DNA from 2 places in the Azospira sp. genome. Region 2 is predicted to be linked to the other one. Evidence: riboswitches for the same ligand, from Rfam matches in the RefSeq annotation. Region 2 holds a riboswitch; the other holds the start of a gene.
The links. A riboswitch is a leader RNA that binds a small molecule or an ion and turns the genes downstream of it on or off. The one in region 2 is predicted to bind cobalamin.
Positions count from the first base shown of each region.

Region 1: another riboswitch for cobalamin. It lies ahead of OEL49_RS16645 (acyl-CoA thioesterase); the one in region 2 lies ahead of OEL49_RS04025 (ribonucleoside-diphosphate reductase subunit alpha).

Region 1 covers NZ_JAOTRW010000012.1:79,515-86,884, forward strand. Annotated here, with positions in the region: gene dbpA (ATP-dependent RNA helicase DbpA) at 1-1,159, shown strand, start outside; gene OEL49_RS16630 (YgjP-like metallopeptidase domain-containing protein) at 1,169-1,711, opposite strand; gene OEL49_RS16635 (OprD family outer membrane porin) at 1,730-3,052, opposite strand; gene OEL49_RS16640 (diguanylate cyclase) at 3,061-4,455, opposite strand; gene OEL49_RS16645 (acyl-CoA thioesterase) at 4,711-5,580, opposite strand; cobalamin riboswitch at 5,748-5,964, opposite strand; cobalamin riboswitch at 6,034-6,247, shown strand; gene OEL49_RS16650 (energy-coupling factor ABC transporter permease) at 6,384-7,061, shown strand; gene OEL49_RS16655 (energy-coupling factor ABC transporter substrate-binding protein) at 7,058-7,370, shown strand, end outside.
Region 2 covers NZ_JAOTRW010000003.1:123,569-130,938, reverse strand. Annotated here, with positions in the region: gene OEL49_RS04045 (c-type cytochrome) at 1-121, opposite strand, end outside; gene OEL49_RS17385 (HNH endonuclease) at 295-549, opposite strand; gene ilvN (acetolactate synthase small subunit) at 816-1,133, opposite strand; gene ilvB (acetolactate synthase large subunit) at 1,135-2,853, opposite strand; gene OEL49_RS04030 (hypothetical protein) at 2,959-3,261, shown strand; cobalamin riboswitch at 3,458-3,708, shown strand; gene OEL49_RS04025 (ribonucleoside-diphosphate reductase subunit alpha) at 3,838-6,684, shown strand; gene OEL49_RS04020 (ribonucleotide-diphosphate reductase subunit beta) at 6,681-7,370, shown strand, end outside.

The sequences.
Region 1 (7,370 bases), on a different contig from region 2:
GGCCCTGGTGCTGTGCCCCACGCGGGAACTGTCGGAGCAGGTGACCCAGGAACTGCGCCGCCTGGCCCGGGGCGAGGAGAACGTGCGCATCCTCACCCTCTGCGGCGGCAGCCCCATGAAGCCCCAGATCACCAGCCTGGAGAACGGCGCCCACATCGTGGTCGGCACTCCGGGCCGCCTCATGGACCACCTGGAACGGGGCAGCCTGAGCCTGGCCGCCCTCAACACCCTGGTGCTGGACGAGGCCGACCGCATGCTGGACATGGGCTTCCACGACGCCATCGCCTGGGTCGCCCGGCGCTGCCCGGCGGAACGCCAGACCCTGCTCTTCTCCGCCACCTATCCGCCCGGCATCGCCGAGCTGGCCCAGCGCTTCCTGCGCCAGCCGAAGGAAGTGAAGCTGGCGGAACAGCACGAAGGCAGCAAGATCCGCCAGCGCTTCTACGAGGTGAAGCACGAGGAACGGCTGCAGGCCGTGTGCACCCTGCTCAAACACTACCGCCCGGCCAGCACCCTGGCCTTCTGCAACACCAAGCAGCAGTGCCGGGACCTGGTGCAAGTGCTGCACGGCCAGGGCTTTTCCGCCCTGACCCTGAACGGGGACCTGGAACAGCGGGAGCGGGACCAGGTGCTGATCCAGTTCGCCAACCGCAGCTGTTCCGTGCTGGTGGCCACCGACGTGGCCGCCCGGGGCCTGGACATCGCCCAGCTGGAAGCGGTGATCAACGTGGACGTGACGCCGGACCCGGAAATCTACATCCACCGCATCGGCCGCACCGGCCGCGGCGAGGAGGACGGCTGGGCCCTGAGCCTGTGCAGCCCGCGGGACCGGCGCCGAGTGGAGACCATCGCCCAGATGATGGGCATGGAGCCGGAATGGCACACCCTGGGCAGCCTGCAGAGCGGCAACGAGGCGCCCCTGGTGCCGCCCATGGCCACCCTGCTGCTGCTCGGCGGGCGCAAGGACAAGCTGCGTCCCGGCGACGTCCTCGGCGCTCTCACTGGCGAAGCCGGCTTCGCCAAGGAACAGGTGGGCAAGATCACCGTCACCGAGCAGGTCACCTATGTGGCCGTGGCCCGCAACATCGCCCGGGAGGCGGTGCGCAAGCTGGCCAAGGTCAAGGGCAAGAGCGTCAAGACCCGCCTGCTGGAAAACTAGGCCGGGGCTTTATTCCGGCGAAGAGGGCGAGGCGGCGGCCCACAGGGGCGCACCGCCCTGTTCCAGGTAGCAAAGGTAGGTGCGCAGGTCGAATTCCAGCTGGTGGTAGTCCGCCTCCATGTGCCGGCACAGCTGGTAGAAGGCCTTGTCGTGCTGCCGCTCCTTGAGGTGGGCCAGTTCGTGGACCACGATCATGCGCAGAAAGACCTCCGGCATCTCCCGGAACAGGGCCGAGACCCGGATCTCCCGCTTAGCCTTCAACTTGCCGCCCTGGACCCGGGCCACCGTGGTGTGGGTGCCAAGGGCGTTGCGCAGGTCATGCAGCTTGCTGTCGAAGGCCACCTTGCTCGGCGTTTCCGCATTGCGCAGATGGCGCCCCTTCAACTCCAGCACGTAGTCGTACAGCGCCCGGTCGGTGCGCACCTCGTGGGCCCGGGGATAGCGTTCCAGCAGCCAGGGCGCCAGCCGGCCCTGGCCGATCAGGTGCTGCACCCGGGCCGTCAGCTCGGCCGGATAGCCGGCCAGATAATCCAAGGGTCGCTTGTTGGTCATGGTGAAAATTGAGGGCCGCTAGAAGTCGTAGCGCAGGCCCAGGGTGAGGAAGTGGTTGTCGTAGCGGGAATGGGCCGAGCTGCGCGCTTCTAGGTGCAGCCGGGCCGAGACCCGGGGCGTCAGCCGGGCCCGGTAGATGAGGCTGTTGGCGATGATGTCGGCACCGGGCAGGATGGCCTCGTCGATGTCCATGCGGGCGTGGCCCAGCAGCAGGCTGTGCTCCGGCAGGCCGTAGGGGCCCAGGTCCAGCAGCAGGGTGGCCTTGCGCAGGCGGCTGCGGGCGATGGCCGACATGGCGTCGTTCTCGGCGTAGAGATAGGGCATCAGCACGAATTCCGGATAGCCGCCCCAGTTGCCGTAGGCCGTCACGGTGCGCTGGTCGCCGCCGAAGCGGTTGGCCATCAGGGCCAGGCTGAGGCCGCTGGGAGCGTGGGCCAGGGTGCCCTTGAGGCCCGCCAGGCCGTAGCTGGCATTGAGGCCGTGGCGGGCCAGGTAGTCGCGGAAGGCACCCACCTCCGACACCCGGTAGGCCTGGCCGTCGATGAGGGCGGTAAAGCCCCGGCCCAGGGGCTGCTTGAAGCGGCCGTCGGCATAGACGGTCTGCAGGGTGTCGCGGCCGTAGTAGTGCCACAGCTGCAGCTTGTGCTCCGCCTCGTAGGCCACCCCCGTCATCCACACGCCCCGGTGGCCGACCACGGTGGAGGGGTCCAGGGTCTCGCCGTTGCGCGCATCCGGCCGGCCCCGGCCGTCCACCAGCAGGGAGGTGTAGGTCTGCTGGGACATGCTGCGGAAATCGGAAAAGCTCACCAGGCCGTCCAGGCCCGACATCTGGCCGACGTAGCCCAGGGTCAGGGTAGTGCCGGGCAGCTCCCGGCTGCTCAGCACGTAGGCGTCGAACAGGTTGGGGATGATGCGGTATTCGTAGCTGTTGATGAGGGGCGACTGGATTTCCTGGCGCCCCAGGGTCAGGCGGCTGCGGCCCCGGCTGTAGATGAGCTGGGCCTCGCCCCACAGGGAATAGGGGCGCTTGTCCAGGCCGAACATGTAGGCGTCGGTCTGGCGCGGATTGTCCCGGGCCAAGCCCAGGTCCTGGGTGGTGTACCAGGCGGCCCGCAGGCGCCAGCCCCGGTAGTCGCCGCTCTCCAGGCCCAGCTTGCCGCCGAAGCCGGCGGTGTTCTGGTTCGGCCGGCCGCCCTTCTTGTCGTCGAAGACGTGCATGGCCTTGCCGTAGCCGAAGAAGGTGGTGCCCGCCAGGGCCTCCGCCCCATCGTCCCCGGCCCGGCCCTGGACCGAGGCGCCCAGGAGGCAGGCCAGGACCAGCAGGCGAAGGCAGCGCCCCACGCCCGCGCCTATTGCCATTCCACCCGGTTGCGGCCCAGGTCCTTGGCCCGGTACAGGGCGGCATCGGCCCGGGCCACGATGTCCTTGGCCTGGTCGTCGGGGCGGTAGGTGGCGACCCCGAAGCTGGCGGTCTTCTGCCGCACCACCGGAAACTCGTTGAGCTCGAACACCCGGCGCAGGTCCTCGGCCAGCACCCGGGCCCCCGCCTCGTCCGTGTGGGGGCAGACCACCATGAATTCCTCGCCGCCCCAGCGGCCTGCCAGGTCCGTCTCCCGGGTGTGACGCTGCAGCAGCCGGGCCACTTCCAGCAGCACCTGGTCCCCCGCCTGGTGGCCGTGGCAGTCGTTCACCAGCTTGAAGTGGTCCAGGTCCAGCAGGATCAGGCTGAAGGGCTGGCCGAAACGCTGGGAGCGCTGGATTTCGCTTTCCAGTACCTCGTCCAGCTTCATGCGGTTGAACAGGCCGGTCAGCTTGTCGGTGACGGAAAGTCGCTCCAGCTCCCGGTTGAGGGCGCTCAGCTTGCGGTTGGAGTAGATGACCACGGCCAGGACGAAGGCGGCCACGGCCAGGCTCTTCCACAGCAGGCTGTAGTCGGTGTGCTGCTCCACCTTGATGGCCACGTGCCGGTTGGCGATGGCCTCCCGCTCCTGGGGCGTCACGGTGCGCACGCCCTTGTCCAGGATGTCCCGCAGCAGGGGTTCGTCCTTGACCACGCCGATGCGCAGCTGGTTGGTGTAGGCGGGAATCTGGCCGGCGATCTTGAGGTTGAACAGGCCTTCCTTGCGGATGGCGTAGGCGGCGACGATGAGGGAGCGCACCGTCAGGTCGGCCTTGCGCTCGGAAACCAGGGAGACGGCCTCCGGCTCGCTGCCGGTGAGGATCACCCGCAGGTTGGGGAAGTCCTTGCGGATGCGCTCCTCCACCATGGTGCCCCGGGGCAGGGCCACGCTCTCGCCGCTGAGGCCGAGGAGGTCGCCGACGAAGGCGTGCTCCTCCCGGGTGACGATGATGTTGGGGTCGGTGAACACGGGAGCGGTGAAATTCAGCCAGCGGTCCCGTTCCGGACTCTGGTTGAGGAAGCTCATGAGCTGGCAGCGCCCGGCCTTGGCGGCGGCCAGGCTTTCGTCCCAGGTCCGCACCGACAGCAGCTCGATGCGCAGGCCGACCCGCTGGGCCACCAGCTGCACCAGGTCGGCGCCGATACCCTCGTGCCGCCCCTGCTCGTTGATGCGCTCGAAGGGCTCCCAGTCCGGATCGACGCACATCTTCACCGACTGCACCCTGTCCAGGTAGGCCTGCTCGGCAGCCGTGAAGACGATGGACGCCGGCTCGGAGGCGACGCCGGGCAGCGGACTCAGGGTAAGGCAGGCGGCGCACAGGGCCAGGGCTGTCTTGAGGGACATGGGGACTAGGCAGGTTGGAGGGATCGTCACTGCCGATGCCCGGGCAGCCTGGGTTGCGGAAGGCGCCATGCCGATCACGGCACGGGCTCCGGCCCATCTTGTTCTGTCGGCAGTATAACGGCCCGCCACCGCTGAATTGGCTCGACTATGTCACACCGCGGTGGGGGGCCGCTGCCCGGCCGGGCAGCCTGCCGCCTGCCGTTCCGGGCCGGAAACCGGGCGCCCGCCCCGACCGGGGCGGGCGATGGCCGGCGCCTAGGCCAGACGCCGCCCCAGGGGCTGGGGCACGGGCACCGGGCGGCCGTCGTAGCCCACCGCCACCATGGTGAGGCGGCCCCGGGTGCACAGGCGGCGCTGGCCGGTGAGCAGGGCCTCGGCGTGCAGCAGCACTTCCACCGTCATGGAACTGTTGCCGATGGCCACCACCCGGGCCGCCAGGTCGGCGATCTCCCCCTCCAGCACCGGCGCGTGGAAGTCGATGCGCTCGGAAGCGGCCATCACCACCGGCATGCGGGCCTGGCGGCTGGCCGCCACCATGGCCGCCTTGCCCAGCCAGGCCAGGGCCTGGCCGCCGAAGAGGCTGCCGTGGTGGTTGGTGTGGCCGGGAAAGACCATCTCCACCATGGCCGTCACCGGGCCGATGCCGGGCAGCTGGGCGAAGCTCTCGTCGTCCTCCTGCAGCGGCGCCCCTGGACCGTCCACCGCCACCAGGGTGAAGTGGGCGGTGGCGCTGGTCTCCCGCAGCCCGGTGGCCAGGTCCTCCGCCGCCAGGGCCACCTCCACCTGCACCGAGCGCCGACCCCGCTGCACCACCCGGCCGGACAGTTCCACCAGGCGCCCCTGGGGAATGGGCTTACGGAAGTCGATGCGGCCGCTGCTGGCGGTGACCATGGGCCGGCGGGTCTCCCGGGTGGCCACCAGGAAAGCCAGCTTGTCCATCATGGCCATGGCGGAACCGCCGAAGAGGGTGCCGTGATGGTTCACCTGTTCGGGGAAGACCACGTCCACCATGAGGGTGGCCTGCTGCTGCCGCGGCGAAGTGGACGAAGTGGGGGCGGGATTGGCTTCTACGGGCTGGGCGGCCGTCCCCACGACGGCGCCGATTTCCATTGCTTCCATGCGCATGCGCAACTCCTTGGATAAAGCGGAGCGGGAGCATCGGAGAAGGGCGAACACCCCGGGCCGCGGCAAAGCGGCTCGGAGCGGCAGGCAGCCGAGAGCGGACAACGATGACAGTCAGGGAATGCGCGCATTTACCTTCCTCAGGGGACACCCCGCCCCAATTAGGATTGATATGAAGTAATGCCGCGGCAGGTCTCCTGACTTGCGGGTCGTCACGTTGCGCCAGCCTTCCCGGCAGTATCGCCAGTGGCAAAGAGTGGAGCGCAACGCTCGCCGCCTACAGTTGCGGGGGCAGTTCCGGACTGGAGTCGGGGCGTCGCCGCCCTGTCTCGCACCGGATTCCCTTTTCATCCCCTGGAGGGGGGAACCGAAGCGGGGCCAGTCTAACCCGCCCCGACCGATTCGCCAAACGCCGCGCCTGGCGCGGCGGATTGCCCAGCCCGGGGGGAGTGGGCTATCATCCGCCCCGATTCAGGTGCCGTGCCTCGCGCTCTGCGGGGACGGTGAAACGGGAAGCCGGTGACTCCAGGGACCACCCAGGACAGTCCGGCGCAGCCCCCGCTGCTGTAAGCCAGACGACGCTGCCTCACGCCACTGTGGTTCATCACGGGAAGGCCGGCAGGGAAGGATGAAGGCAAGCCAGAAGACCGGCCTGACATCACAAGTTGCACCATTCCCCGGGGTGACGGGAACGGTTCTGGTGATTTGCCGCCTCCTCGCTGTTCCATCCGCCGCGGCCCTTTATCCGACCTGCCACAACTCCCCCGCCTGGTGCGCCACCGTCATGCTCGCCGAGGGAGAGACTCATGCACATCATGGAAGGCTTCCTGCCCATCGAACACGCCGTGGGCTGGAGCGTCGCCGCCGCCCCCTTCGTCGCCTGGGGCATCCGTTCCGTGAACCGCCGCATCCGCGAAAATCCCGAGCAGCGCATGCTGCTGGGAGTGGCCGCCGCCTTCACCTTCGTCCTCTCGGCCCTGAAGCTGCCCTCGGTCACCGGCAGCTGTTCCCACCCCACCGGCACCGGCCTGGGCGCCGTGCTCTTCGGCCCTGCCGCCATGGCTCCCATCGGCGCCGTGGTGCTGCTGTTCCAGGCCCTGCTGCTGGCCCACGGCGGCCTCACCACCCTGGGCGCCAACATCTTCTCCATGGCCGTGGTGGGACCCTTCGCCGCCTACGGCATCTTCGCCCTGGCCCGCCGCCTCAAGGCCTCCCTGGCGGTGAGCGTGTTCCTCGCCGCCAGCCTGGCGGACCTGCTCACCTACGTCACCACCTCGGTGCAACTGGCCTGGGCCTTCCCCGATCCGGTGGGCGGCTTTGGCGCCTCCTTCCTCAAGTTCGCCGGCATCTTCGCCCTCACCCAGATTCCCCTGGCCATCAGCGAGGGCCTGCTCACCGTGGTCATCTGCAACGCCCTGGCCCGCTTCAACCCGCAGGAACTGCAGGACCTGGGCGTGGCCCCGGCGCCGGAGGTGCGGGCATGAAGCGCCACCAGAACCTGCTGCTGCTCATCGCTGTGGTGCTGCTGGCGGCCCTGCCCCTGTGGCTGGTGGAACGGCCGGTCGGGCCGGACGGCCAGCCGGCGGAAATCTTCGGCGGCGCCGACAGCGAGGCCCAGGCCCTCATCACCCGCATCGCCCCGGACTACCAGCCCTGGTTCCAGCCCCTGCTGGAGCCGGCCAGCGGCGAGATCGCCTCCCTCCTTTTCGCCCTGCAGGCGGCCCTCGGCGCCGGCTTCATCGGCTATTACCTGGGCTGCGCCCGCACCCGGGAAAAGCTGCGCCGGGAACAAC
Region 2 (7,370 bases):
GTTCCTTGGCGCGGGGAGCAGGAACCACCGCTTCCGTGGCACTAACGGAAAGGGGCAGCAAGGCCGCGGCCAAGCCAAGGTCGCTCAGGCAAAGTCGGGGAAAAGAAATGGTGGGCTTCATGGGCACCCATCTTGCCGCCCGGCCCGCCAGGGCACTTTGATAAGCATCAGCTTTCGATGCAGAAAGCCCGTGAGGTTTGTAGGGGAAAATACAGACAGAGGCTGAAATAAGTTTGCCTCCAGTACGACTAATCTGGATTAAATCACCAGCTGGATATGCCCTTGAAGTAACAATCAGGAGAGTTGGTGCCAACGCCCATTTCTCATTCGTTTTACAACATGCTGGCGGAACTCTTCAGGACGCAATTGATGCACCCTCTTATGGCGTCGTGTATTGCAATACCAACATGCTGCTGCAATATTGCCAGGAGAGTTCTTCCCGCCATCCTGTCGGGCTCTAAGGTGCTCAGCCGTACACTGAAGCAAGCGAGCCTGGGCTAACGAATAATTGTGGGAATTTGCAAATCCTGCTAAATCAGCCAGCCACATGGCACTTCCACAATAGAAGCACCGGCCCTGCTGATTTCTATATGCAGATTCGCGAAGACGAACGGGAATTTTGTACGGCATAGCGGTTCTTTCAATAGGATTAGAAATGAACCCCGCTAGCCGCTTTGCGGTCACGGGAACCAGTTGATTTGATCTAACTGGCCCTACATGCATTTCTTTAGAATATGCACGCTTCGATCATACTGAATTACTAGCCTTTTTCCAATGCGGAGGCTCCTCCTCTGTAGAGGAGCCCCCCAACCCTCTCAGCGGAAAAACTCCTCCAGCCTCTCAAACACCGCATGATCCGCCCCATGGCGGCGGACCGTGCGCACGTCTTCCAGCTTCTCCACCTGCTTCACCATCTGCTCCAGGCGCCGGTCTTCCAGGACCAGTAGCCAGATGCGGCTGATGCTGCCGTCGCCTACGGGCAGGCAGAGGATGCCTTCCACGTTGTAGGCGCGGCGGGAGAAGAGGCCCACCACGTGGGACATGACGCCGGCGTGGTTGTTCACTTCCAGTTCCAGCACGGTGCGCTGGGGGCGGGCCAGGGCGGCATTTTCGTTTTTGCTGACAGCGTTCATCTCAGCCTCCAATCATGTCGGTGTTGGCGGCGCCGGGGGGCACCATGGGGTAGACCTTCTCGTTCATGTCGATGAAGGCGTGGATGAGGCAGGGGCCGGGCCGTTGCAGGGCCTGGCGCAGGGCGGCCCGGGGATCGGCGGCGGTGTCCAGGTCCAGGGTGTCGATGCCGAAGCCTTCGGCAATCTTGAGGAAATCGGGCTGGCCGGCGAATTTGGAGGCGAAGTAGCGCTTGCCGTAGAACAGCTCCTGCTGCTGGTACACCAGGCCCAGGGCGTCGTTGTTCATGAGCACGATCTTCAGGTTGGCGCCGGCTTCGGCAATGGTGGCCAGTTCCTGGATGTTCATCAGGATGCTGCCGTCGCCGGTGAAGCAGACCACGGTGCGCTCGGGCTCGGCCAGGGCGGCACCGAGGGCGGCGGGAACGCCGAAGCCCATGGTCCCCAGGCCGCCGGAGGTGAGCCACTGGCGCGGCCGGCGCAGGGGGTAGGCCTGGGCCACCCACATCTGGTGCTGGCCCACGTCGGTGGCGATGGCGGCGGAATCGTCCAAGCAGTCGGCCACCGCCTGGATCAGGCCGTAGTGGCTGCGCGGGTCTTCCAGGTTGGGCCGCTGCAGGCGGAAGCGGGAGCGCAGATCGCCCATGTGGGTGAGCCAGCGCTTGCGCAGGTGGGCCTCCACCAGGGGCGAAAGTTTTTCCAGCACCTCGCCCACGTCGCCGGCGATGCCCACGTGGGCGTTCTTGATCTTGTCCAGTTCGGAGGGGTCGATGTCGATGTGGATGATCTGGGCCTTGGGGCAGAAGGCGGCCACCTTGCCGGTAGCCCGGTCGTCGAAACGGGCGCCGACGGCGATGAGCAGGTCGCACTCTTCCAGCAGCAGGTTGGTGTAGCGGGCGCCGTGCATGCCCAGCATGTGGATGGAGAGGGGATGGTCCACCGGCATGGCACCCAGGGCCATGAGGGTCATGGTGGTGGGGAGCGATGCCTTCTCCGCCAGGGCCACGGCGGCCTCGGCGGCGCCGGAATGGACGACGCCGCCGCCCAGATAAAGGATGGGCCGCTCGGCGGCGTTGATCATGGCGGCGGCCTTCTCGATGGCCGCCATGTCCGGCGCCGGCAGGGCCTGGCGGCCGCCGGGGGCGGGCCACTCGCTGACCTCGATGGCCTGGGCCTGGACGTCCTTGGGAATATCCACCAGCACCGGGCCGGGGCGACCGGAGGCGGCCAGGGTGAAGGCCCGGGGAATCACCTCCAGCAACTCCTCGGCGGAGTTCACCAGGAAGTTGTGCTTGGTGATGGGGATGGTAAGGCCGTAGGTATCCACCTCCTGGAAGGCGTCGGTGCCGATCATGCTGCGGGGCACCTGGCCGGTGATGGCCACCAGGGGAATGGAATCCAGCTTGGCGTCGGCGATGGCGGTCAGCAGATTAGTGGCACCGGGGCCGGAGGAAGCAAGGCAGACGGCGGGCTGGCCGCTGGCCCGGGCCATGCCCTGGGCGATGAAGCCGGCGCCCTGCTCATGGCGGGCCAGCACGTGGCGAATTTTCTCCGAAGCCGAGAGGGCGTCGTAGAAGGGCAGGATGGCGCCGCCGGGAATGCCGGAGACGGTGGTGACGCCCTGGTGTTCCAGCAGGCGGACGACGATCTGGGCGCCGGTAAGGGTTTCCGGCGCCGGGGCGGCATCCGTCTGGCGGGCGGCTTGGGGGGCTGAGGCATTCATGGCTGGGCTTCTCCTTGCGTAATCCGGTTTGGCTTGCCGGTCGGAGGGCCCAAAAACAAAACCCCCGCCGGGCTGTCGCGCCGGCGGGGGGTTGGTGGAATTCGGTTGGTTTCTTTACCGGACTTCGCTCATCCCAGCGGCGCACGCGCGTACTACTACGACTACGCGTACTACAGCGCCTACTACGCCAATGACGGACGCGCCCGCGCCGGCCCGGGAGGGCAGCGTGTTGCAGCGGTCGAAGTCGGCGAAGTTGTGCATGGGGCTGATAAAGGATTCGCGGTTGGTGGCGGAAAAAAATCCGCCGGTAAAAAAAGTTTTTGCCACTGCTCCGGCAAAAACGATCCGACGATTATGCAGAAATTCCGGCGGGGCATGCAACAGGAAATTCACAGTTTCTGTGGATAAGTCTGTGGGCCGTTCCGGGACAGCCGGTGAAAAGCCACAGTATTACTGGGGATTAAACACTCTGCCCGTTTTCTGGGCAAAACGCTCCCGGCTGTGGAAAAGGCCCTGCCGCCAAATACACTATATGTAGTTGTCTATTACTCTCGTACTACTACCTGTAGTGTCCAACCCCTTGCCCTCCGCTTGAGGGCTGGGGTAAAGTCTCCTCCGCGACGGTTCCCCGATTTCGGGACAAATGGGAATCCGGTGCGGCGATCAAGGAAGTCGGGATCAGACGGATTCCCCGCGAATCCGCAGCGAACTTTCCGCCCATGCCGGAGCTGCCCCCGCAACTGTAAACGGCGAGTTCGATGTCCACGCGTGCCACTGGGAGGCAGTTCCACCGGGAAGGCGGGCATCGGGCCAGGACCCGTGAGCCAGGAAACCTGCCGTCGCCAATTTTTCAGTCTGACCAGGGGCGGGGTGCCCCCCGGTGGATCGGGATTGTCCGCTGTCGGCCGCCATGGGCGTGCCCGCCGGCGCCTCGGCAGTCCCGCCGCCCTGGGCCCCCGTTCCGTTGATAACGGGAGTTCCACGATGCAAGCCGGCCTCTTCGCCACCCACCAAGCGTCATCCCACCTGCCCTCCGACAATCTGGACGACAGCCTGCCCAACGCCGCCGATCTGGCCGGCCGGGCCCAGTCCTTCGAGGTCATCCGCCGCAACGGTTCGGTGGTGCCCTTCAATGCGGAGAAAATCTCCGTCGCCATGAACAAGGCCTTCCTGGCCGTGCACGGCAGCCAGGGCGCCGCCTCGGCCCGCCTGCGGGATCTGGTCTCCCGCCTCACCGCCATCGTGGTCCAGGCCCTCACCCGGCGCCTGCCCGGCGGCGGCACGGTGCATATCGAAGACATCCAGGACCAGGTGGAACTGGCCCTGATGCGCTCCGGCGAGCACGACGTGGCCCGGGCCTACGTGCTGTACCGGGAAAAGCGGGCCGCCGAACGGGCCGCCCAGGCGGCGGCCGCCCCCGCTGCCGCCGGCCCCCTGCTGCACGTGGTGGACGGCGACCGCCGCTTCCCCCTGGACCGGGCCGCCCTGCTGCAGCAATGCCGGGAAGCCTGCCAGGGCCTGGCCGACGTGGCCGCCGAAACGGTGCTGGAGCAGGCCCTGCACAACCTCTACGACGGCGTGCCCCTGGCCGCCGTGCGCCAGTCCCTGGTGCTGGCCGCCCGCACCCTGATCGAGCGGGAACCGGGCTACAGCAAGGTGGCCGCCCGCCTGCTGCTGAGCAGCGTGCGCGTCGAAGTGCTGGGGGAGGAAGCCAGCCAGGAGGCCATGGCCGCCCGCTACGCCGAAGCCTTCCCCGGCCTCATCCGCACCGGCGTGGACGCCGAGCTGCTGGATGCCCGCCTCAAGGACTACGACCTGGAACGCCTGGCCGCCGCCCTCAAGGCCGAGCGGGACCTGCAGTTCGACTACCTGGGCCTGCAGACCCTCTACGACCGCTACTTCCTGCACGTGGACGAGCGCCGCATCGAGCTGCCCCAGACCTTCTTCATGCGCGTGGCCATGGGCCTGGCCCTCAACGAGATCGACCGGGAAGCCCGGGCCATCGAGTTCTACAACCTGCTCTCCTCCTTCGACTTCATGAGCAGCACGCCGACCCTGTTCAACAGCGGCACCCGGCATTCCCAGCTCTCTTCCTGCTACCTCACCACCGTCTCCGACGACCTGGAAGGCATTTACCAGTCCATCAAGGAAAACGCCCTGCTGCAGAAGTACGCCGGCGGCCTGGGCAACGACTGGACCCCGGTGCGCTCCCTGGGGGCCCGCATCAAGGGCACCAACGGCAAGAGCCAGGGCGTCATCCCCTTCCTCAAGGTGGTGAATGACACCGCCGTGGCGGTGAACCAGGGCGGCAAGCGCAAGGGCGCCGTCTGCGCCTATCTGGAATCCTGGCACCTGGACATCGAGGAATTCCTCGAGCTGCGCAAGAACACCGGCGACGAGCGCCGCCGCACCCACGACATGAACACCGCCAACTGGATTCCCGACCTGTTCATGCAGCGGGTCATCAACGGCGGCGAGTGGACCCTCTTCTCCCCCAGTGACGTGCCCGACCTGCACGACAAGTTCGGCAAGGAATTCGAAGTCGCCTACAACGCCTACGAGGCCAAGGCCGACCGGGGCGAAATCCGTCTGTTCAAGCGCATTCCCGCCGTGCAGCTGTGGCGCAAAATGCTGACCATGCTGTTCGAGACCGGCCACCCCTGGATCACCTTCAAGGACGCCTGCAACCTGCGCTCGCCCCAGCAGCACGTGGGCGTGGTGCATAGCTCCAACCTGTGCACCGAGATCACCCTCAACACCTCCGACTCCGAGACCGCCGTGTGCAACCTGGGTTCGGTGAACCTGCCGGCCCACCTGATCCTGGTGGATGGCCAGCTGGTGCTGGACCAGGCCAAGCTGCAACGCACCATCCGCACCGCCATGCGCCTCCTGGACAACGTGGTGGACATCAACTTCTACGCCACCCCCAAGGCGCGCAACGCCAACGTGCGGCACCGCCCGGTGGGTCTGGGCATCATGGGCTTCTCCGACTGCCTGCACCGCCTGGGCCTGCCCTACGCCTCCGAGGCCGCCGTGGAATTCGCCGACCGCTCCATGGAAGCCGTCTGCTACCACGCCTACTGGGCCTCCACCGACCTGGCCGAGGAACGGGGCCGCTACTCCAGCTTCAAGGGCAGCCTGTGGGACAAGGGCATCCTGCCCATCGACTCCCTGCAGCTGCTGGAAGACGCCCGGGGCGGCTATGTGGAAGTGGACCGCAGCACCACCCTGGACTGGGACGCCCTGCGCGAGCGCATCGCCCAGGTCGGCATGCGCAACTCCAACTGCGTCGCCATTGCCCCCACGGCCACCATCTCCAACATCATCGGCGTCTCCGCCGCCATCGAGCCGGAGTACCAGAACCTCTACGTCAAATCCAACCTCTCCGGCGAATTCACGGTGGTGAACGAATCCCTGGTGCGGGACCTGAAGGCCCTCAACCTGTGGGACGAGGTGATGATCTCCGACCTCAAGTATTTCGACGGTTCCCTCGGCCCCATCGACCGCATCCCGGACGAGCTGAAGGCCCGCTACGCCACCGCCTTCGAGATCGACCCCACCTGGCTGATCCGGGCCGCCGCCCGCCGCCAGAAGTGGATCGACCAGGCCCAGTCCCTCAACCTCTACGTGGCCGCCCCCTCCGGCAAGAAGCTGGACGAGATCTACAAGCTGGCCTGGACCCAGGGCCTGAAGACCACCTACTACCTGCGCACCCTGGGCGCCACCGCCATGGAAAAGACCAGTTCCCCGGTGGACCGGGCCGCCGCCCCCGCCGCGCCCGAGCCCAAGTTCTGCTCCATCGACAACCCGGATTGCGAGGCCTGCCAATGAGCCAACTGCGTTTCGACGACTGGGACGACGCACCCGCCGCCGCCCAGCCTACCCCGGCTGCAACGCCCGCCCGGCAAGCATCTCCAGCCCCCCTGCCCGCCCAGGCAGGAACGGCGGCGTCCCTGGCCGGCACTACCCCGGCAGCCGCGCCCCGCCTGCCTGCCGGCGGCATCTCCCTGGCCCCCATCAACCCGGAAGACAAGCGGGTGGTGAACGGCAAGGCCGACATCAACCAGCTGGCGCCCTTCAAGTACCCCTGGGCCTGGGAGTTTTTCCTCAACGCCAACCGCAACCACTGGACGCCCCTGGAAATCTCCATGGCCCAGGACGTGCATGACTACAACCACAAGCTGACGCCGGCCGAGCGCCACGTCTTCGAGAACGTGCTCTCCTACCTCACCACCTCCGACATCCTGGCCATGCGCAACATCGGCCTGGCGGTGATGGAGAAGATGAGCGCGCCGGAACTGCAGATCTACCAGGCCCGCCAGGTCTATGAAGAGGCCCTGCACACCTGGACCTACCAGCACTGCATCGAAAGCCTGGGCCTGGACCAGAAGGAAATCTACAACCGCTACCGGGTGGTGCCGGAAATCCACGGCAAGATCGCCCTGGCCAACCGTCGCCTGGAGCGGGTGATGCGTTCCGACTTCGACCTGACGGACCGGGACAACCTGCACGAATTC